One region of the Brochothrix thermosphacta DSM 20171 genome, then DNA from elsewhere that is predicted to be linked to it. Evidence: predicted binding sites of a transcription regulator. Region 1 holds the regulator's gene; the other holds the start of a gene.

Region 1 (12,056 bases):
AGTAATGTTCAAATTGGTTTAACGTCGAGTTATCCCAAAGTAACGATTACGGTTCCTAAAAATAGTAAATTGGATCAATTAGCAATTACGAATCGTAGTGGCGATGTTAAAGTTGAACAGCAAGATACTAAAGAAATCACTTTGGATTTGAAGAGTGGGGATGTTAATTTTTCTGATGTAAATGTAGTAGGTGATTTGAAGATACAACAAAAATATGGGGATTTACAGCTTGACCAAGTGAACAGCAAAATACTGGCAGTTCTTAATAACGCAGGCGATACTAAAATCACTAAAAGTAAGTTTGAAAAATTCGAGTTTGAGGGTGACTATGGTGATATTAATGTGAAAGCAAGTAAGTTTAATCAATCTACGATTAAAAATGCAAGCGGCGATATCTCACTAACTGAAAATGATATGTTTGGTGAAAATGTGATTACTAATCGTTATGGTGATATTAAAATCAAGAGCCCATCAACTTTGGCAGTAAAAGTCATCACTAAATATGGCGATAGTTACTTAAATGGGAATGAAATTAACAGTAATTATCACACGCAAACTAAGCAGACAGAAAACAGCTTAAGCATTGAATCAAATTCAGGTGATGTAGCCATCGATGTGAGAGAATCTCGCTAATGAAGGTGACTAAAAATCGAATGTGTATTCTCTGTATTATCATGATTATCATCGCATTATTTATTATCGAACGTTATTAAAAAAAGAACATCGGTTATGTTTACCGATGTTCTTTTTGCTGTTTATTCGGATAACGCTTCCCAATCCACAAATAGTTTTTCTAAGATAGCTTGAGCCTCTAATAACTCTTTATGATAGGTTTGTGTTTGAGCCACGTCACCAAATACTTCTGGCTGTGCAAGTGTATGTTCCAATTTTTCAATTGTTTCTTCTGTTTCTGCAATTTTCAGTTCAAGAGCTTCGATTTCACGTTGCTTTTTTCGGGCTTGTTGAGCAATTGCTTTTTCTTCTGTGTAGCTTAATTTGCGATCATTGGGTGTATCAATTTGTTGTTTTACTTCAGTTTCTGCCGCTAAAATCTCAGCGCGTTCAGTTTGAATGGCAAGTTTTTCAACATAATAATCATAGTCTCCTAAATAGGTAACAGCGTCTTCAGCAGATAATTCAATTACTTTGTTCGCAATACGGTTAATGAAATAACGGTCATGAGAAACGAATAGTAATGTACCTTCATAATCTATTAAAGCATTTTCTAAAACTTCTTTACTATCGATATCTAAATGGTTAGTAGGTTCATCTAAAATCAGAAAATTGGCATGTTGGAGCGTTAATTTAGATAATGCTAGACGAGCTTTTTCGCCACCACTCAACATATTAACAGCCTTTTTCACATCATCGCCTGTAAAGAGGAAAGACCCCAAAATAGTACGTATGATTTTTTCATCCAAGCTTGGATAAGCTGACCAAAGTTCTTCCAATACAGTTTGACGACTATTCATCGTTGCTATTTCTTGATCATAATAGCCAATCTCCGTATTTGCGCCAAAATTGAAACTGCCAGCTAATGCTGGTATTTGTTTGATTAAAGTTTTTAACAATGTTGACTTTCCAACACCATTAGGACCGACAAGAGCAATAGCATCAGTGCGTTTAACATCAATATTCAAATTAGAGGAAAGAGGCGTACCTTCATAACCAATCGATAAGTCTGTTGTTATAAGGGCATCTTTTCCACTTGGTTTATCAATCGTAAAACCAAAATGTGCGGCTTTTTCATCACCTTGAGGTTTATCTAAACGATCAAGTTTATCGAGTTGTTTACGCCGTGATTGGGCACGTTTAGTTGTGGATGCACGCACTATATTACGTTGAACAAAATCTTCTAGTTTAGCGATTTTATCTTGCTGTTTATCAAATAATTTCCATTCTTTTTCCAAATCAGCTGCATATTGTTCGAGGTAATGCGAATAGTTACCCACATAATGCGTCGATTTTTTACGACTAATGCTATAAACTTGGTTGACCACACGATCTAGAAAATAACGGTCATGTGAAACGATAAGTAACGCACCGCGATAGTTAGAGAGGTAATCCTCTAACCATGTTAATGTCTCGATATCTAAATGGTTAGTCGGTTCATCTAAAATTAAAATGTCATTTTTGGAGAGTAGCAGTTTTGCTAAGGCCAAGCGTGTTTTTTGGCCCCCTGAAAGACTATTAATCACTTGATTATAACGCTCTTCATAAAAACGGAAACCGTGTAAGATTGAGCGAATATCAGATTCGTATTGATAACCACCTTGTTCTTTAAAATCATGTTGCAAAATATCATATTGGGAAGATACTTGCTGATAACGTTCACTATCTTCATAAACAGCTGGCGTTGCAAGTTGTTCTTCTAAGGAACGCATTTTGGTTTCCATTTTTTTTAAGGGTTCAAAAACGGTCAGCATCTCATCCCAAATCGTACGATCAGATTCCAAGCCAGTATTTTGAGCTAGATAACCAATGGTAACATCTTTAGGTTTACTAATCTGACCTGTATCGTATGAAATTTGTCCAGCGATTATTTTTAATAAGGTTGATTTACCAGCACCATTTTTACCAACTAAGGCAATTCGATCATTTGTTTGGATTTCCAACTGTATATTTTCGAGCACAGGTTCGGCTCCGAATAGTTTTGTAAGTTGACTAACTTGTAATAATATCATGTAAGCACACATCCTTCTCTCTTATTAGTTTAACTGATTTTCTCGTAAAAGGGAACGTACACAATTAACAACATTATATGACGATGCTATCTAGCCAAATTTAATAAATACCTATACAATGGTATTAACGAATTGAATCGTTCAAACAAAGGAGTGGTACCTTGTTTAACAAATACCCTGATATACCTAAAGCATCGGCAAAGCGTATGGGTTTGTATTATCAGTATGTAAAAACATTGGAAAACAATCAGATAGATCGTGTCTCATCAAAAGAGATAAGTAAAGATCTTCGGATTGAGGCAGCAACTGTGCGCCGTGATCTTTCTTATTTTGGGGCGTTAGGAAAGAAAGGGTACGGCTATAGTGTAGAAAGTTTAATGACATTTTTTGAGGATCTTTTTTCAGATACACATAGTCGTTTGATGGCAGTTGTGGGCATGGATTTATTGGGGAAATCATTGTTACACTATCCTAGTTTTAGTGCAGCCAATATGTCAGTGAGTTGTGCATTTGATTTTACTGATAATGAGGTGGGCACAATTGAAAATGGTGTTCCGATATATAGCATTAGTGATTTCAAAAAAATAATAGAAGAAAAACAGATTGAAACTTTGTTGATTGCCTGTTCTGGTGATGAAGCGACACAGTTGATGGGAAAAATCCCAGGAACATCAATCACAACAATTTTGAATTTTAGTGCAGTGGCAATTCACGCACCAAAAACTGTTTTAGTACGCACGATTGATTTTGCTGAGGAACTGCAAATCCTTTTTTCATTAAATAGTCGTGTGCAAACATTGGCCTCGCAATTAGAAAAAACAGAATAGTTTTCAAAAAAACGTATCGCTGTTTAGCGATACGTTTCAGGTTGTAGAAAAAGTAAAATTAAACTGTTATCTCTTTTATAGTTCACTTAAAATCCTTTTTCAAAAGATTAGTAGACTAAAGACAAATGCTAAGATAGTAGGAAAGACAAGCGAACAACGGTGCGCGTACTGATGGTACGTAATCCTATGTGAGTGAGGAGTAACGACCTAGGTTTGCCGTTTGTATTCAGTAAAAAACGTATCGCTGTTTAGCGATACGTTTTTTTGTTATTTTACAGTGATATATTTATAACTATAAGGTGAACCAAAGTTATGTTTTACTACATTAGCAACACGATCTTTTTGTAACAATGCTGTTTGTTTTTGATAGAGTGGTGTGATGGCATACTCTTTATTTACAAGAATGTTTTCAGCAGCCACTAAGTTTTTCCAGCGTGCTTCATCGTTACCCGCGTTTTTATTATCAGCATCATTTAATAATTGGTCATAGGTTGTATTTTTAAAACCAATGTAATTTTGACTACTTTTAGATTCGAAAATATTAAGATAAGTCGTAGCATCTTTATAATCAGGCATCCAAGCACCATCTGAAATGTCATAATCTCCTTCGAAATAAGCTTGCTGTTTGTTTTTACTTGGTAAAGCTTTAATTTCAACAGTTAAACCTGGTAAGTCTTTTTGAAGTTGATCTGTGATATATTCAGCGATTTTTTTATCTGTGTCGCTATCAGATGTAAGGTATACAAGATTAATTTTGTCTTTACCTAAAGATTTTTGAGCTGCTTTCCATGCTGTTTGAGCTTCTTTTAAGTCTTGTTTTTGTAATGTACCAGCATCCGTTCTAAACTCAGCATTTGTCTCTGGGTTATTAATGAAATTTTTAGGAATAAAACCGTCAGCTACAAAAGAACCATCATCGAGAATTTTGTTAACAAGCGTTTCTTTGTTAATTGCTAAGCTGACAGCTTTTCGTAAGTCTTTATTTTTTAAAGGTGACTCTTTAGTTTCATTTAAACGCAAATAAGCAACAAGGGCATCTTTTTCATTTTGGAAATCTTTAGAGCCACGATATTGTTTAGCAAATTCACCATCTAATACGACACGATCAACATCGCCACTTTGATAAAGATTAACGGCGGTACCTGTATTTTTCACAACGGATACTTTAATGTCATCAACTTTGACATTTTTAGCATCCCAGTAATTTTTGTTTTTAACATAAGTCCAACCATCGCCACTAGCACTCCAACCTTTGAGTGTGAAAGGGCCATTGTATAAAGTTGTGGCACTTGATGTTCCATATTTATCCCCTTGTTTTTCTAGGTAGCTTTGTTTAATTGGAAAAAAAGTTTGGAAACTTAAAAGTGACGGGAAGTAACTGATGGGTTTAATCAATTCGATTTGTAACTCATAGTCATTGACAGCCTTAACGCCAAGTTCACTGCTTTTTAATTTTCCTTCATTTACTTCTTTTGCATTTTTAATGCTATTTACAAATAAAATTGAATAAGAAGGTGCAGTTTTAGGTGAGACAGCACGTTGCCATGCATAAACAAAGTCTTTTGCTGTGACTGCTGAACCATCAGACCATTTAGCGTCATCTCGTAATTGAATGGTATATGTTTTCTTATCAGCACTAATTTTAGGCAATGACTTAGCAACTGCAGGGATAACATTATCTTGTTTATCGAGAGAATACAATCCTTCTAAAACTTGATTTTGTGCTGTGAAACTTGCGAAATCCTCTTCATTAGTTGTATTAAGGGTTAATAAATCTTCAGTTTCAACAAAATGAACTGATTTATTAGTGGTATTATTTGATTTTTTTTCAGGGGCTGCATTGTTTGAACCACAAGCAGCAAGGACCAAGGTTAATATACTGATGATCGCTATCAAAAATATGCTTTTTTTAGACATGTAATTCGCTCCTTTACTCTATGATAATAGTATTATACATAGCAGATAAGGATTGTACAAGAAATAAATCCGAGTTTTTACATCAGAATTAAAAATCTTTTATAAAGAAGTTATCAAACGCTATTATTAAAAGGTTTCACCGCAATGTTTTAGGCAAAATAAAAACGAAATTCTTATCTTAAAGTAGCGATAGGAATTTCGTTTCTGTTATTTAATAGAGTGTTCTAAATTGAATTGTTCAAATGAACTTTCAGAATAAGCGTGTAATAATTTTTCAGCATAACGTTTTTTAGGGTATAAGAATCGGTCATAGGCTTCTAATAAACTTTGATGATAAATAGAAGGTAACCCTGCGTTCTCTAAATAAACGAAAAGAGCATCAAAGATTGCTTTAATTTTATGTTCAACAGCCACTGTGAGATCTAACTCCGAAGCTTCAAACGATAACTGTGAAGCTATTAGTTGTTCTTCATCAGTATAACTATCGTTGATTAACCCGCTACACCACTTAATATAAAGGTGCATAACATATAAATCGGCAGGATTAATACCATCTGGATAAAACGGATTTAAATCAGGTAATCGTAATTCAATTCGATTGATTTCAGCTTTAAGTGAATTAAACTCATCCATATTAGTGCCTTTTGCACGAACCAACTCATAAAGTTCACGAGAGCCTTCAATGACGCCTGAATCAATCACCTTTTTGAGAGAACAGAGATAAGAGGCTGTATCGCTATAATCTAACAGTATTGGCTGCGTATTATGATAACCTTCTTTTCCTAAGCGAGCAGAACGATAGGTCGTACCGTTAATTGTTTTAGGGCTTGCTGCTAGTGCAAACGTTAAGAAGTAACGATATTTTAAAGCTTGTGCCATTAATCGAATATAAAAATCATTACGTTGTTCCAGTGATAGTAGTTCATTCAATTGATCCTCGTCAAACGAAAAGTTGAAATGAATACCGGAGTACAATTGCTTATAACTACCGTACTTAGCAGCAAGATACATACGATACTCTGTTTTTTCATAGATAACGTCACCAGGAACACCAAACTGCGCCAGTGGAATTTTATCTTCGGGCGGTAAATGACAAGGAGGAACGCTTTGCATCCACAAATACTCATCTTCCAGTCCTTTTTTCACCTTAGCGTTGATGCGGCTGATTTCAGGTAAAAGTGCTTCAACTGAAGAGACAGCAGGTGAGACAATTTCAATCTGACTTTCAGAAAAATCGGTTGTTATTTCTGGGTTGCAACACTTATCGCCTAGTGATTTGGGATGCGGAGTCATTGCAAGACGTCCTGAAGCTGTCACTCGCAAGTTTTCTCGTTCCAAACCAAATTTTCCATCAGCAATATTTTGCAATTGTTTGAGTACGACGTGTTGAAACATAGTTGTTAACCTCTCAATCTATTGTTTTAGATACATCACTAGCGTTGCAAGGATGTTAATTATAATGATATGCAGGGGGTAATAAATGTAAAAAAACCATTTCCAACTGCGACCACGTTGCCCATTGTACATGTAAATAAAAGGTAACGCCGCGATAGCATAAAGCTGAATAACACTAAGATGGTCTGTGTATTGGCTTAAAAAAGCAATTGCTAAACTATAGATGGAAAATAACAGCCAACGATTTTTCAATAGGTAAGAACCAATAATCAGTAAAATACCATACAAACCATAATCGAATGGAAAAATCCAAGCACTCAGTAAAATGAGTCCGACTAAGAAGTAGTTTTTAAACTCAATGCCATATAACGCGAGCATCCCAAGCGCCAAAGTTAAAAAGATATTAAACATTGGTTCTTGCATAAAGAAAAGAGGGATTTGCATGATAACACCTGATAAGGCGATTGTTAGAAAATATTTTTTACGATTGTGGGTATGACGATACCCTTCCGTTAATAAGAAAGCGAAAATTGGAAACGCTAATCGGCCGACAATGCGCCAACCGGAATCCAAGTAAAAGAAAACACCGATATGATCAATCGTCATTGATAATAACGCAATCAACTTTAAAGTGAAGCCATCGAGTTTTTTAAACACAGAATGTTCCTCATTTCATATTAAATAGAAACAATTAATCAATCACTGTTACAGTATCTTTAAGTTCGTAAGGGTCTTTATCGTTTATATGATCATAAAACATAATGCCGTTAATATGATCAATTTCATGTTGAACACACATGGCAGGGTAACCCTTAAATCTTAATTTCACAGGTTTAGAATTAATATCAAACGCTGACACAGTGACACGCATATGACGCACAACATATCCTGGGACATCACGGTCCACTGAAAGACAACCTTCTCCACCAGCTAAACATGCATCTTCAACAGAATGACTAACAATTTTTGGATTGTATAGAACGTGGCTAATCAGACGTTCACGGTCATCCAGCAAATGTAGCGCAATAATACGTTTCTCTACTGCGATTTGTGGAGCAGCAATACCAATCCCAGCACGCAATTCATATTTTTCTGCAATTTCTTCATCTTGACTATTTTTTAAAAACGTCAACATGTCATTTCCAATCTTAATGTCTTCCGCAGACAATGGTAAATTTACATCTTTTGCTTTTACTCTTAATGAGGGATGTCCCTCACGAACGATATCTTTCATTGTAATCATAATCCGTTACACCTCTTAAAATTTTTAGTTTGTTTTAAAATATGAAGAATTTAGTGTATGTGCTACGCTAAAAATATGTCCTATATCACTAATATATTATCAGAAAATAACACAAAAGAACATTTAATTGTTTAGGTGCATAATATAGTTAATTTTTGAGTGCATAATAATAGTTAAAATATAATCAATAAATGGTTAAAAATTTAATCAAAATCAAGCTATTAGCAACAAGTCATATCTAAAAATACATATAATTAAAAACAATCACTTTTGTGTACTAGTATACGACGTTTCTGTCATATAACAGATGAGAACTGTTTTTTTTAGGTATTTCAGCGTGAAAACGCTTAAGTGTAGGCGCTTCATAGGTTTTTGTGTTTTAATAGGTATCAATATTTGACCAAATAGGGTGTGTTTGTTATAGTAGTCATGGAAGCTGTATAATATCATATACGATTTATTTTGCATTAAATCTTGACCTAGTATACAATCAAAGATGTGCTTTATACAGTATCAACTGATTTGGTAACAATTACCTAAAAAAGGAGTGGAGTAACATGGCAATTAAGCAAAAAAAAGTTATTGTCGATGTAAAGAAACAATTTGCAGCAATCGCTAAACAATTTGAACCAGTTCAAGTGTTAAATGAAAACGGTGAAGTTGTAAACCCAGAATACATGCCTGATTTATCTGACGAAAAAATGGTGGAATTAATGGAACGTATGGTTTGGACACGTGTGTTAGACCAACGCTCTACATCATTAAATAAACAAGGACGTCTTGGTTTTTACGCGCCAACAGCAGGCCAAGAAGCTTCACAATTAGCGACTCATTTCGCTTTAGAACAAGAAGATTTCATCTTACCTGGTTATCGTGATGTTCCTCAATTAATCTGGCACGGATTACCGTTAGCGAAAGCTTTCTTATTCTCACGTGGTCATTTTGCGGGAAATCAATACCCTAAAGATTTAAATCTTGTATCACCACAAATTATCATTGGTGCTCAGTATGTACAAACTGCTGGTGTTGCTCTTGGTATTCAAAAACGCGGTGAAAAAAGTGTTGCTATCACTTATACAGGTGATGGTGGTTCTTCACAAGGTGATTTCTATGAAGGAATCAACTTTGCAAGTGCATTTAAATCACCTGCAATCTTCGTTATCCAAAACAACGGCTTCGCTATCTCAGTTCCTCGTGAATTGCAAACTGCTGCACCAACATTAGCTCAAAAAGCTGTTGCTGCTGGAGTACCTGGTGTTGTTGTTGATGGTATGGATCCATTAGCTGTTTATGCAGTTACTCGTGAAGCGCGTGAACGTGCTATCAATGGTGAAGGCCCAACTGTTATCGAAACATTAACTTACCGTTTTGGTCCACATACATTAGCTGGTGATGATCCAACTCGTTACCGTACTAAAGAAATGGATGAAGAATGGTTATTGAAAGATCCAATCGTTCGTTTCCGTAAATTCTTAGAGTCTAAAAACTTATGGACAGTAGAGCAAGAAGAAGCTGTTATCGAACGCGCTAAAGAAGAAATCAAAGAAGCAATCAAAGAAGCAGATGCGATTCCAAAACAAAAAGTTACAGACTTATTAAATAACATGTTTGAAGCGCCTACTTCTAATATCGCAGAGCAAATTGCAATCTACACTGAAAAGGAGTCGAAATAACATGGCACAAATGACGATGATTCAAGCGATCACTGATGCGCTTGCAACAGAATTACGTAACGATGAAAACGTACTTGTTTTTGGTGAAGATGTTGGTAACAACGGCGGTGTTTTCCGTGCAACTGAAAACTTACAAAAAGAATTTGGCGTTGACCGCGTCTTCGATACACCCCTTGCAGAATCTGCAATTGGTGGTTTAGCAAACGGTTTAGCATACAAAGGTTTCCGTCCAGTAGCTGAAATTCAATTCTTCGGTTTTGTATTCGAAGTATTTGACCAAGTAGCTGGCCAAGTAGCCCGTACTCGTTACCGTTCAGGTAACACTCGTAACATGCCAGTTGTTTTCCGCGCGCCTTTCGGTGGTGGTGTACATACTCCTGAAATGCATGCTGATAGTTTAGAAGGATTAATGGCTCAAACTCCTGGTCTTAAAGTTGTTATTCCATCAACTCCTTACGAAGCAAAAGGTTTATTAATCTCTGCTATTCGTGATAACGATCCAGTTGTATTTTTAGAGCACATGAAACTTTACCGTTCATTCCGTGAAGATGTTCCAGAAGGTTCTTACACTGTACCTCTTGGTAAAGCAAACATCCGTCGTGAAGGTACTGACATTACTCTTATCGCTTATGGCGCAATGGTTCAAGAATCATTAAAAGCTGCTGAAGATCTTGAAAAAGAAGGTATTTCTGCAGAAGTTATCGATTTACGTACTGTTAGCCCAATCGATACTGAAACACTTGTTACTTCTATTGAAAAAACTAACCACGTGGTTGTTATTCAAGAAGCTCAAAAACAAGCAGGTGTTGCAGCACATGTTGTTGCTGAAATTAACGATCGTGCAATCCTTAGCTTGGAAGCACCAGTTGGCCGTGTAACAGCTGCTGATTCAGTGTTCCCATTTGCTCAAGCTGAAACTGCTTGGTTACCAAACAAAACAGATATTTACAACAAAGCTAAAGAAGTTCTTTCTTTCTAATTTAGAAACGTTGTAACTTGAAAGATATAAACAGTATAAGCAATCGCATGTTTTCTGTGTGATTGCTTAAACTAATAGAAATGTTAGGGGATGGATAAAAGTGTCATTTAAATTCAAATTACCAGATATCGGTGAAGGTATTCACGAAGGCGAAATCGTAAAATGGTTTGTAAAACCAGGCGATAAAATCGAAGAAGATGAGCCATTGTTAGAAGTTCAAAATGATAAAAGTGTTGAAGAAATTCCAAGTCCTGTAACAGGTACTGTATTAGAAGTTCATGTAACTGAAGGTACTGTTTCTGTTGTTGGTGATTTATTAATCACTATCGACGCACCAGGTCATGACAATGATCAAGAAGAAGAAGCTGCTCCAGCTGAAACACAAGAGCAAACTCCTGAATCTCCAGCTGCTCCAGTAAACGCTCCTGACCCAGCTGCTCAACAAGCACCTGCATCAACTCCTGCACCTGTTGCGACAGAAGCTGTAGAACGCGAAAATGATCGTGTTATTGCTATGCCATCTGTACGTAAATTTGCACGTGATAACGGTGTGAGCATCTCTAGCGTTGCCGGTTCTGGTAAAGCAGGTCGTGTTCTTAAAGAAAACGTTGAAGCATTCTTGAATGGTGATTCTGCTGCAGTAGCATCATCAACTGAAGAAGCTGCTCCAGCTGCAACTGCAACTGAAAAAGCTGCTCCAGCACCAATCGCTCCAGGTGAACGTGAAACTCGTGAAAAAATGTCAGGTATTCGTAAAGCAATTGCTAAAGCAATGGTTAACTCGAAACACACTGCACCTCACGTAACTTTAATGGATGAAATCGATGTATCTGCACTTGTTGCTCATCGTAAACGTTTCAAAGAAGTTGCTGCTGCACAAGACATTAAATTAACTTACTTGCCATATGTTGTTAAAGCATTAACAAGTGCACTTAAAAAATACCCAGTATTGAACGCATCTATCGATGATTCATCTGATGAAATTATCTACAAACATTACTATAACATTGGTATCGCTGCTGATACTGATCGTGGTTTATTAGTACCTGTTGTTAAAGATGCAAACACTAAATCTGTTTTTGCTATCTCTGCTGAAATCAATGAATTAGCTGTTAAAGCACGTGATGGTAAATTAGGCGCTTCAGAAATGAGCGGTGGATCTACAACTATCTCTAACATTGGTTCTGCTGGTGGACAATGGTTTACTCCAGTTATCAACCATCCAGAAGTTGCTATTTTAGGAATTGGCCGTATTGCTGATAAAGCAATCGTAGTTAATGGTGAAGTTGCAGTTGCTCCAGTAATTGCCTTATCATTAAGCTTCGATCACCGTATCAT
Region 2 (12,056 bases), 640 kb from region 1:
TGTTAAAATGTCATTTGTTGCGATTAAAAAAGGATACACACGACCGATTCCTAAATAAGCAACGGCTTGATAAATAATTTCTTTCACAACAATTGGAGACACACCAAAATTTAATGCAGCGGGTAACATCGCCTTATATTCAGCCAAACTTTGACAACCAATCAAAACGGCAAGGATAACCTGCATTCTTGTTTTATTATCGAAATCAGCTTGATTTATAACAGTATCGAATGCAAAGTTATCAAACAATGTAATAAATTCTGGATCCGTTTCTAAAAAACTGGATTGATAGTCGGGAAACATTTTTTCATGATAAGCTTCTGCTGCTTTTGTGATCATCATTTTCTTCCCCCTCTTCTATGATACATTCATTGTAATACTTGGATAATGCCCTATCAATTTGAGTTACTAATCGCTAGTATAAGTATTACTTATACAAAAAAAGCCGCTCATTTATAGAGTGGCATCTTTCTGTAATAACTTTTGTAAAATCAGTGCAAATTCTTCAATATAGTAGTTAGCTGTTCTTTTCATCCAAAACGCACAATAATTTCTGATAATGGGTTGCTCAGTTCTGTATAAGGGAAGTCGCTTAACTCTGCTAGTGACGGGCGCCAATGTTCCGACGCTTTCGATTGGAAGAAAACCTTGATTGGCTGCTACTAACAAGCGGCCAGCCTCTAAATTTTCTGCAAAGATAAAATGACCACTGAAACCAAGTGTATTTTTGTAATACTCCTCTTCGACTGCTTTTTGTTCATTGGCAGCGATTAAAATACATGGTGTATTTTCTAACATTTTCAAGGTCAGTATGTTTGTTTCACTCAATGGATGCCGCTTCGATATCTCAACATACATAGGTGATTTCACCAACTCAAAATTCACGCATTCATCTGAAAAAGCACGACGCTGGTCGCTTAAAATAATATCAACACGATCATTTATTATTTCATGGTAAAGTTCTTCGTGCGTCCCATTTATCACACTTAGGGTAATTTCAGGATATATTTCTGAAAACTGCGTAATGGCTTCATGTAGTTCTTGACCACCATACACACGTAAATAACCAATTTTGAGTTCTACTTCCTCATTTGTGCCAATCGTTATGGTTTCTTTGGTCATTTCATCAACTTGTGCAAGAATCATCTTACTCCGTTGATAAAAATGGTTGCCTGCTGGTGTTAATTGAAAACGGCGATGCTGTCTTGTTAATAATACAACGCCTAGTGTTTCTTCCAACACTTGAATCTGTTGAGAAACCGCTGATTGCGACATATATAAACGACTCGCAGCTTCTGTAAAACTATTATTTTCAACAACAGCAACAAAATATTTCAATTGATTAAGTAGCACCTTCCCATCTCCTTTTTTATAAGATAATAACTTCGTAGGCATATTATAAAGTCTTGATAATCAACTCTTTATCTCCCCTGCCAAACGTTCTAACTCCATACGATCAATAATACGATAACCTCGTTTTTCCTTGATAATGATGTTTTTTTCACGCAATTGTTCAAAAGTATGCAACAGGTGACGATAGCTGCTGCTCAAATATTCTGCTACCTCGGTATGTTTTTCATGATAGAGCCCTTCATTCTCAGTATATAAAATAAAAGCGGCGAGTCGATTAAGCAATGGATAATTTAACCCTTGACCAAAACGTTCTGTCCGATTCAACATTTTTTTAGCTAAATAAACATTTAATTGTTGTAAGAAGTTTATATCTGTTAATAATCGTTCTTTATTGTCGGCTAATGGAATAGCAAGACAAATACAATCGATTTGTGCAACCACATCTTTTGTCCGTTCTTCAACACCAAGCAAACTCAGTTCACCGATTAACTCCCCTTTTTGAACAAAGTGCACGATTAGTTGTTTACCGTCTTCATGTAATAAGTATATTTTTGCTTTCCCTTGTAATAAAATAAATAAGGTTTCTGTTCCTTCATCATGACGAATGATGTGTTGCCCTTTTTCAAATGTTTCAATGTGAGCAACTTCTTCAATTTGAAATGATGTCAAATTACTGACAGGTTGCCATAATTTTTTATAGTGTTGAGCATTACTCAAGCTTATTTTTTTCATTATGCACCTCTAATCTTAGTTTCCTTAAATTTTTTATTCGAAAAATGTGCTATATCTCACATTATTATCTATCGTTTCTTGATATATTACAAGTGAAAGGAATGATGTTCACATGAAAAAAACAGGTTTATTATTTTTATCGTTATTATTTTATACATTAACAGGTTTTGGAATTAGTTTAACTATTGCTGCAAATGTTGGAGTAAGCAGCTTCAATGCTTTAAATTTAAGCTTAGCTGGTCTATTCAAAGTTAAAGTGGGTACAATGACGACGATTGTTAACCTTTGCTTTTTAATGTTATATATTTATCTCACAAAAGCAAAAAAACCGTTGGCCTATTTGATACAAGCCATTGCAGTATTATCACTTGGCTTCGTTATTAATTTTTTCACATACCAAGTATTTGATGCCATTCAGATTACACATTATGCAAGTAAATTAGGTTTATTTATGTTAGGGTCGATTGTTGCTGGGTTGGGTACAGGTATGGTCTTAAATTTAAAAACGCTTGCTTTCCCGATTGAAAGTGTTTGCGTAGAGATTTCTAATAAACATCCTATCCCTTTTGCAAAATTACGTTATGGTATCGATATTTTCTCAGTAACAATTTCTATTATTATCTCTGTCGCTAGTTCTTTACCCTTTGTCGTAAGAGAAGGTACAATTATTAGCTTAGTGTTACTTACTTTCACAATTTCACTGACTAAAAAAGCTTTTGAAGCTTTTATTGTTAAAAAGAACGGACTATAAAGAAAATTTAACATCGAAAAAGAAGAACTCTACAATAGAGTTCTTCTTTTTTTGAGGAAATGAGCGGGGAAAGATAAACATTGTGTCGCTCTATATTATTTTTTTATTGGATAAATTCTGCAAATTCATCAATAGCTAGTCGTGATGTTCCATAACCCTCTTTTTCTGCTTTTCCAATTGCCATCAATAATAACGGTTTGTAATTAGCCGGTGTTTCAACAAGAGCATCAATTGCATCTGCTGAAAAACCGCGCATTGGCACCGTATCATACCCCTTTGCTTTTGCTAATAACATAAAGTGCATTACGAATAAGCTCGTATCAATAATCGCATTTTCTGTTAATTGTTGCGCTGTTAAAGTAGCATGATAAGCATGTGAGTCAGCTATTTTAGCTTCTAACATTTCGGCAGGTAAAAATCCTTCAGCAACGTCTTGTTTATAGATGTCATCCAGACGCTCAGCTGAATGAGTATCTGCAAAAAACACAAGCAATGCTGACGCTGTAACGACTTGTTCTTGATCATGAGCAAACGGTTTAATTTTTTCACGTAGCTCGTTATTTGTAATGACTGCGACACGCCAACTTTGTAAGTTATGACCTGACGGTGACTGTGAACTCAAACGTAAAAGTTCCTCAATCTCTGATTTTGGAATTGTCACATTTTCTTTATAATGCCTTACTGCTTTTCGTTCTTTTATTACTTTTTCTAAATCCATTTTTTGTGCACCTTCTCTTTTCATTTAATAAATTACCTAGTCCTTTAAGTATAGGTATTAAACAAAAAAATACAAGTACGCACATTTTTGTAACTACTTAACTGATTGCAATTGACAGTAAAAAAAGCTATATTTATAGTAATAAAAAAGAATGACAGGAGGCATCTAATGAACAAAATGCAAAGTTGTGCGATTACAGATGTGATGTCTGTTATTGGTGGAAAATGGCGTGTGTCTATTATTTGGCATATTGGACAAGAAGGCCCCATTCGTTTCAATACACTGAAAAGAACCATCACAGGCATTACAACCATCATGTTAACACGTTCGCTCGATGATCTTGTCGCTCATGATATGGTCATACGAAAAGATTATCAAGAAAATCCCCCACGCGTCGAGTATTCTTTATCAAAAGATGGCGAAACTTTATACCCTATCATCGAAGCACTCAATGATTGGGGCGAAGATTGCTGTAGCCGCCCTAAGGAGCGTGTTGATTAGTGAAGAACAGACTGTTTTTACTGATTATTTTCGGAGCGCTATTATTAGTTCATATCATTTTTAACATTGAAACAATTATTCCAGGCATGTTCGGCCGTTTTATAAAAGGCGTTGTGTCTTTCGGTTTTTTTTACTTGCTTCTACGCTATATTGATGATAGAAAAACTGCCAAAAATAACTAAATACGCTAAAACCACTTGCCAAAGTAATAGCAAGTGGTTTTATTATCTATTAAATTGACGTAACAAAATTAAAGCTGTAACCCTATTACTCTTAGCCGCTTCATATCCTACTTATCACTAACGAGTATCCGCTCGTAAAAAGATAACTCTACTGGTGTATATCATTACTAAAAGAGTCAATACAACACTTAAAAGTGCTGAAATGCTTGTCATATTAAACTGTGGGTATATACAAACAAACAAACTCAACAATACTAAGAATAACATTCGTTTATAGCCGTATAATATCCTACTAATCTGGATGATAAGTGTTAAAATAATCAGCCCACAAAATGTTTGAAATAGCCCTTTCAATAAAGCTAATGTTATAACGTCCTGATAGGCATACATCACTGTAGTCATACTAACATAACAAACTAAACGAACGGTACCTTTCCAAAAGGTCTTCCAAAAAAGATGATTCCGATTACGATGCCTGATATATCGAAATGAGTAATCCAGACCGACTTCTTTACTTTTACTACTAAGAAGTAGCACCGTGATTGTATATCCAAGCCAAATGATATTTTCACCGACCACGTACTTTCCATTAAACATTAATTCCCCTGCAGTAATCATACTCGGCCCATCTACTTGTTGTTCTGTAATGACTATTAAAAATAATAAAATCACTAATACAATGGTTTTTATGTTCATCGTTTTCTCCTCATAACCGTAAAATCAATCCCTTTAATCACATACTTTGTAAGACGATTGTTTCAAGCACATACACTAAATTAACAAACTGTAGTGGTATATTTTGTTGCCAATACACAGGCAAAAACAGCATTTTCCCAGGGAACCACCAAGGTAAAAAGTACGCATCGCGAGCAGAGGCATATAAAATACCATTAAAAGCAAAGATTACTGCAAATGTAATCCCAATACTTTTGAGTTTAAAAACAACCATTAAGTAGAGCAGGCCAATCATAACAAGTGTTAGCCATAAAGTAAGCAATCGTGAAACAACGATAAATCCATTGTTTTCAAAAGGCAACATATCGCTTAAAACACTTTCTCTACCAGTTTCAGGAGCTAATAACCATCCTAAAAAAAACACTAATAGTACCAAACAACTGGCATTAATGAGTATAAGCACGCAATATTTTTTCATTAATGCTGCACGTGATTTAAATCGTAAAAAGATAAAACTACCAAAACCGGTCCATAGCTGCTTCGTTATTGTAAAAGTAATAAGTAACATCAGCAAAGGCATTAAAAAAACGATCATTAGCGACCCTGTTATATCCAACAACCAATCATTTAAATGAGGCGTCTTGTTAGGATCAATTAAAAACGGTTGATAATTTTTCAAAAATAATAACATTAGTAATGTAACGATGATATAAGGGATTAATACCTTGATTATTTCCCTGCACTTTCTAACGCTGCCGTCTTCGTTGATAAACGTCCCTCCTCAATCCGATAGACACGATCACACAATTTCGCTAATTCAATTTGATCATGCGACACAATAACCGCTGTTGTGCCATTCGCCTTCGCTTCCAGTAACGTATCATAAAAAATAGTTTTATAATAATCATCTAAAGCATTTGTCGGTTCATCGAGTAACAGCACCTCCGGTTTTTCCATCATTGCCTGTATCAAACCTAAACGCTGATTCATCCCCAAAGAATATGTTTTTACTTTCAAATTTTTATCTTCTTCCAAACCAAAACGCAACAGCCATTTTTCAATATCTGACTGTTTGATAGCCCCACGAATATTAGCTAATAGCATTAAATTATCAATGGCTGTACGATTATTAATAAACACTGGCGTCTCCAATAAAACACCCACTGACTGAGGAATATCGCCTACTTGCAATTGTTGATTCCCCACAAAAACCTTACCACTATCAGGATAAACCAATCCCGCTAATAAGCGTAATATGGTTGTTTTTCCAGAGCCATTAGCACCTGAAATACCAATAATCATCCCTTTATCTGCCTCGAGTGAAACACCATGTAAAATGCGTTTTCTTTTGAATGTTTTAATAACATTTTTCAATTCTAATAAACTCATTTAATCGCTCCCTTTTTTAATTTTCAACTTCGCAAACATGAAATAAATGCTTGCCAATAACAAACAAAAGAGACATAACACACCTAGCTGTCCAAAATAATGTAGGACTGAATCAGGCTCATTACCCATCACCAATGTTTCATAATAAGTTAACGGAATATAACGTTCAGGCCAAATATCTAAAGCATAAGCCAACGGTATCGGTACAATTGCATAAACGAGATATGGATAAATGACCGCTTCCCACTGATAATTAACAATGAGAGTCATAATTAGAACCAGTAATGCTAAAAATAATAAACTTAAAAACTGACTAGCAATTAAATACAAGACTGCTCCAAAAGATGGTAGCGCTGAAAAAATACTTTCTTTCACATGTTCCACACGATTACCTAAAGTCACAACTATCAAACAAATGAAACCAAATACATCAACTAACAAAATATAAACACTAATTAATTTGAGCGCCTTAGAAAGTAGTTTACGGTAATACGCAAAATAACCACCACGCATAATAAACCATTGTTGCATATGTGTGAGATGTATCAATGAGAGATGATAACTTATTAACCACATGAATAACGCCGGCATAATAAGATTGATATAATTATCGCCAAATAGATTAACGAAAAACTGTTGGTGCAGTGGTAATCTAACAAGACTGTTGTTACTTCCTAAATAAATAGCAATCACTTGTATTGTAACGATACCAATAAGTAAGAAAGATAGACGTTGTTTTTTCATAGTCACTCCTTATAAACTTTTTTAGTTTGAAAGCAAATAAAAAGAGCCTGTCACTACTTAAGGTAATAAGCAACGTGACAAGCAGTTGTTTAACCTAAGGGAGCCACTCTAAATAACCGCTATTTGTTAAAACATTAATAGCTGAAGATTTATACCTTACCTTTGTTTTGGCACCGGTCATATAGGTCCTAGAATACTGTGCTGTTTTATTCTTGGCTGAAAATGTCTTAGTGGTACTCACTTTTTCATTATTTACATTTGTAATTTCACCAATCATTTTATATTTATTTTTACTTGCCTTCATTCCTTGCGTATTTTGTGTGGCTTTACGTGTCGTTGAATACCACCAACCATTTCGTGGTAATGTAATTTGGGTGCCGTACCAAGGTGAGGCTTTTTTTACTTCGGTGGTTCTTTTATATGTAGATGCATGTGCATCCATTGCAGTAGAAACTAATATTAAAGATGTACACAACATAAGAAAAACATTCCTTTTTTCTTCATATAATCAATCCTTTCAGTTTTTTTGAGAAAGATTACATCTGCTTTCACACAGCAACTATATCACCGCCTGATTTCATATGCCAATAGAAAAACCTTTGTTTAATAAGGGTTTCACATACCTTTTTAACTCTTTTAAATATATGTTTTTTACGACTGCTCCTTTAAATTATTACAATTTCCACACAATATAATCATCACGTATAGTTACACTGAAAATATTTTCAACTCTCCTTTTTGAACGCTAATTCCTATGCCATCAATCAAAAAATTGCTAACGCTAAATAAGACTTACAGACTTTATCTGTGAGCAATATACAGATTATTTATAAGAGCAATTTTCATCCAATAAAGATAATAAAGAATTATATAACTAACTCATTTGACACTTGGGAACAGCGTAAGTTAGGAGTGTTAGGTTCTGTAGCGATGAATAAACGTATCTTTAAAGAAGAAACCTCAGATAATGGTGAAATTCCTTTTTATAAATTCGGTACATTTGGCGGAGTATCAGACGCCTTTATATCAAGGGAATTATTTGAAGAGTATAAATCAAAATATCCTTACCCAACTAAGGGTGATTTGTTAATATCAGCTTCTGGGAGTAAACAATATATCTACTCTTGTAATTTAATCTATCTACACATATTGTTTTCTTAAAATAAGTCTTCTCATCAAAAAAACCGTTCCCAATAAATCACTGGAACGGCCTCTTATGGACTTATTTGTCCAATTTATAATACAATGAACCATCATCTTCACGCTTCAAAAAATGATAATCCACTAAGTAACGTCTTAAGATGACGAAATCATCATACCAATTGTATAAAATGGTGTTCACTTCTTTTTCCGTATAACTTTTATTCATCGCCGATTGTAAAATTAAGCTAGACAATTAAAAAAATCATTTGTGATACACTCAAATTGTATTTCCGACGAAAGAAAACAAGGAGAGTGATCACAAATGACCTATACACATCTTACTACAGATGAACTCGTTTTAATAGAATCATATTATCATCAAACTAAGAAAGTTAAATTTGTTGCAGAGACTTTAAAACGTTCGAGACAAACTATTTATAATGTTTACAACGCTTTAGATGATGGTTTATCTATGCTAGATTACTACCAACGATACAAAAATAATAAAAAAAATTGTGGGAGACTTCCTATCCTTTTACCTGATAATGAAACTGACTATATTCAAAAGAAAGTGGCTCAAGGGTGGACACCAGACGTGATTATTGGTCGTAACGAGTTTCCTATTTCTTGTTCTGTTCGTACTCTTTATAGACTATTTAAGCGTGGCTATTTTAACTTAGCCGCCTTACCAATGAAAGGGAAAAGAAAGCCGAATGGTCACAAAGAAAAGAGAGGTAAACAAGCTTTTAAAAGAACGATTCATCAGCGTGATAAGGAAAATCGTCACTTCAAAAGTGAGTTTGGTCACCTTGAAGGTGACACTATCGTTGGCAGAAATCATAAAAGTGCTGTTATTACCTTAGTTGAAAGACTATCAAAAGTAATTATTACGTTGAAACCTACCGGCAGACAAGCAATAGATATTGAAAACAGTTTAAACAACTGGTTTAAAACAATTCCCACTCATTTATTTAAGTCTATTACGTTTGATTGTGGTAAAGAATTTTCTAATTGGAAATCTGTCAGTAACTCCAATGATATTAATATCTACTTTGCTGATCCAGGTACTCCCTCACAAAGAGGGTTAAATGAGAACTCCAACGGATTATTACGCAAGGACGGACTACCTAAGAGAATGAATTTCAATGAAGTTGATGAAGCGTTCATTCAGTCTGTTGCTTCTAAAAGAAATAACATTCCTAGAAAGTCATTGAACTATAAAACACCATTGGAAGTATTTTTGAGTTATGTTAATAATGATATTTTGTCTAGCTTAATTTGACAAATAAAACATACTAAAATCGTTTGCAATGACTTCTAACAATACGACTTTCTTTTTTAATTTACGTGGAATTGAAATGATGGTGTGCTCCTTTACATGTCGTTCCAATACTTCAGATTGTTCAGCACTATATTCCATTAAAAAGCCTCCGTTTCAATTTTTTTATTTAACTTACGCAAACTTGATAGGGAAATAACGGTCGCAATCAATGCGAACATAATCCAAATCGTCCCTAAATTAATAACGGTTGTTAACACACCAATAACGATGATGACTACTGCTGTCATACAAGATTCAATTGTGTAAAAGAAAGATATAAGTGTGTTGCGATTAGTACTTTTAGCTGGGATTGTGTTGTGTAATAATCCTGTTCGAATAATAGCATCAGCTGTCGTAAAACTGACGTGCATTAAAAAAGTAAGACTGAAAGATACACATTAGTTATTACAACACACAATATAATGGCGCACATATTTAATAATAATAATAATTGCAAACTGCTCAGTTTATTTTTAATAACCCTCGCTAATAGCTGAGGAATTCTCGAACCTATTATCCCAAATAAACCCATTCCAACCCATATATAGGCTGTTATTTTAACACCGCCATACTCGTTTCCAAAGTAGAGTTGCCATTTATTACTCGGCGCAACGATTAATAAAATTAACGGTAAAAATGAAATACAGAGTGAAAAATATAATTTATCTGTTCGTAAAAAAGCGTAACCTTCCTTAAACGAAGATACAAAACCGCTAAATAAATTGATAGGTTGATTGTCTTGCTGTTGGTGCGAATTGTCCTTGAAAAAAAGACTAATATAAACAATGGTGATTATAAATAAGATAATTCCTGCTAAAAGAGGATAGGAAAGGTTTTTCACCCCTAATATTCTCCCACCGACAAAACCTACTACCATGGATGTTGATGTTAAAAACAAGCTATTTTTACTAAAAATATTTTCAATGTCATATTTTTCGTCGATACTTTTCACTTTATCAATTACCCATGCAGACATTGTTCCTGAGTTAAAAGACTCACTAACCGCTGTTAACAAACCAGAAAGCAACAATATCCACAACTGATGGGATGGTATAAATAATAATCCGAGACCAAAGCCTCTTAATATACAACTGATTAACATCGCTTTTTTTCGACCAAACGTATCGGATATTACCCCTGCTGGTATTTCACTCAACGTACTGAATATCCAAAAAAAAGAATTAAAAAGCATAATTGCAGCAATTGTATAGCCAATTTATTGTAAATATAACTCAATACTAGCGGCCCAAATAACGATTCCCGCGCTGTACATTACCGTAATAACATTGAATTTTCGCACTAACTTTATAATATCATTATCCATCTGTCTGTCCCCTTTAAACCATAAAAGTCTTAATTTAATCTTATCATAACTGTTTTTCGAGTGCGCTAATTAGCCCTGCTAAATTTATTGTATAAAAAAAGTAGCAATCTCCTCTGATAACGAAGTTAGCTACTTAATTTTAAAAGTTGAAATTTCTCATTTTAATTCTGTTCATTTATTTCAGACATTTAAGTTAATACTATTTGACGACTCATATCTTTTTAATCCTTGTTTATACGTCACTAAACTCAATAACAGAAACACAGCTGTTGCTATAAATAGCAACAACAGATAATAACTAGAACTATATCTAAGTATTTGTAGTGGAAATATACTAATAATTAGCGATGGAATAATCGTCGATAACACTAATGTCATCGTTGGATTTAATTTTACTTGTGGATAAGTTGCAAACATAATAAGCGCCGAAGTCCCTGTATCTGTGATTGCCTTGGAATTGCCTATAAAAAACGTTAAAGATCCTAAAATGATATAATAACTGGCAATGACTGTTACGACTAATACCACTAAAAGCAACCAATATAGTAGTAGTATAAACAAATATTCTGAGGTTTTTACAAGTGTAACTGACAGCGCAATTAAACCATAAATAATATCACCTAAAGCGACAATAGAAGATTTAGACATTATCATATATAAAAGTGAATTGCGTGGTTTAATCAAATAAATGTCTAATTGACCAGTCGCGATAATAGTAGCAATATTAGGAAGATTACCGGCGATTAACTGTGTTAATCCAAAGGCAACATATACAACAGAATAAACATAAAAGATATCTATTAAACTGAAAATATCTGACTCGAAAATATCAAAAAACATAATCCAATATCCTAAAAAAAACACATTATTTAATAACATAGTTACCACCTGAATTTAAAAATTTTTTTTATATTCATAATTACTTCTAAAATTCATTTTAAATAAGTTCAAATAAAACATAGTCAACCTCCATTCATCATGGTTTTTTTTCTCAAGCTTGTATAACATGCTTTGGCAGAAATTATAAAAATCATTAGATAAAGGAGTTGCAGTCCTAAATAAAGAATATTTAACTCTGATAACCCTTGTGTTAATAACTGTGCCGGGAAACCAATTACATATACAAATGGCATCAAAAAGAAAAGTTGTTCGACGTAGTTACTCAGAATCGAAAGCGGAAAAATAATGCCACCAAATATGAATAACAACTTCTCATAAATAAA

The links. The regulator Rex, encoded in region 1, represses fermentation and respiration genes when NADH is low (regulators of the CRP and FNR family bind a similar motif). The targets are predictions, from matches to a motif close to TTGTGAAATATTTCACAA.
Region 2: a site for Rex is predicted at 2,130-2,147, ahead of yeiL (transcriptional regulator YeiL). Genes of this name have one in related genera too.

Annotation. Positions count from the first base shown of each region.
Region 1 covers NZ_CP145608.1:1,850,726-1,862,781, reverse strand. The annotation lists gene V6S17_RS09355 (DUF4097 family beta strand repeat-containing protein) at 1-633, shown strand, start outside; gene V6S17_RS09350 (ABC-F family ATP-binding cassette domain-containing protein) at 756-2,684, opposite strand; gene V6S17_RS09345 (redox-sensing transcriptional repressor Rex) at 2,846-3,511, shown strand; gene V6S17_RS09340 (peptide ABC transporter substrate-binding protein) at 3,779-5,428, opposite strand; gene V6S17_RS09335 (hypothetical protein) at 5,636-6,823, opposite strand; gene V6S17_RS09330 (TraX family protein) at 6,842-7,480, opposite strand; gene def (peptide deformylase) at 7,515-8,066, opposite strand; gene pdhA (pyruvate dehydrogenase (acetyl-transferring) E1 component subunit alpha) at 8,624-9,739, shown strand; gene V6S17_RS09315 (alpha-ketoacid dehydrogenase subunit beta) at 9,741-10,718, shown strand; gene V6S17_RS09310 (dihydrolipoamide acetyltransferase family protein) at 10,819-12,056, shown strand, end outside.
Region 2 covers NZ_CP145608.1:1,213,144-1,225,199, reverse strand. The annotation lists gene V6S17_RS06320 (carboxymuconolactone decarboxylase family protein) at 1-342, opposite strand, end outside; gene V6S17_RS06315 (LysR family transcriptional regulator) at 454-1,353, opposite strand; gene yeiL (transcriptional regulator YeiL) at 1,414-2,085, opposite strand; gene V6S17_RS06305 (membrane protein) at 2,198-2,836, shown strand; gene V6S17_RS06300 (nitroreductase family protein) at 2,940-3,578, opposite strand; gene V6S17_RS06295 (winged helix-turn-helix transcriptional regulator) at 3,723-4,055, shown strand; gene V6S17_RS06290 (hypothetical protein) at 4,055-4,237, shown strand; gene V6S17_RS06285 (hypothetical protein) at 4,355-4,933, opposite strand; gene V6S17_RS06280 (hypothetical protein) at 4,971-5,507, opposite strand; gene V6S17_RS06275 (ABC transporter ATP-binding protein) at 5,642-6,301, opposite strand; gene V6S17_RS06270 (hypothetical protein) at 6,302-7,045, opposite strand; gene V6S17_RS06265 (hypothetical protein) at 7,140-7,523, opposite strand; gene V6S17_RS06260 (restriction endonuclease subunit S) at 7,853-8,206, shown strand; gene V6S17_RS06255 (DUF2087 domain-containing protein) at 8,268-8,441, opposite strand; gene V6S17_RS06250 (IS30 family transposase) at 8,511-9,470, shown strand; gene V6S17_RS06245 (DUF2087 domain-containing protein) at 9,462-9,608, opposite strand; gene V6S17_RS06240 (hypothetical protein) at 9,608-9,880, opposite strand; gene V6S17_RS06235 (MFS transporter) at 9,880-10,713, opposite strand; gene V6S17_RS06230 (ABC-2 family transporter protein) at 11,014-11,712, opposite strand; gene V6S17_RS06225 (ABC transporter permease) at 11,796-12,056, opposite strand, start outside.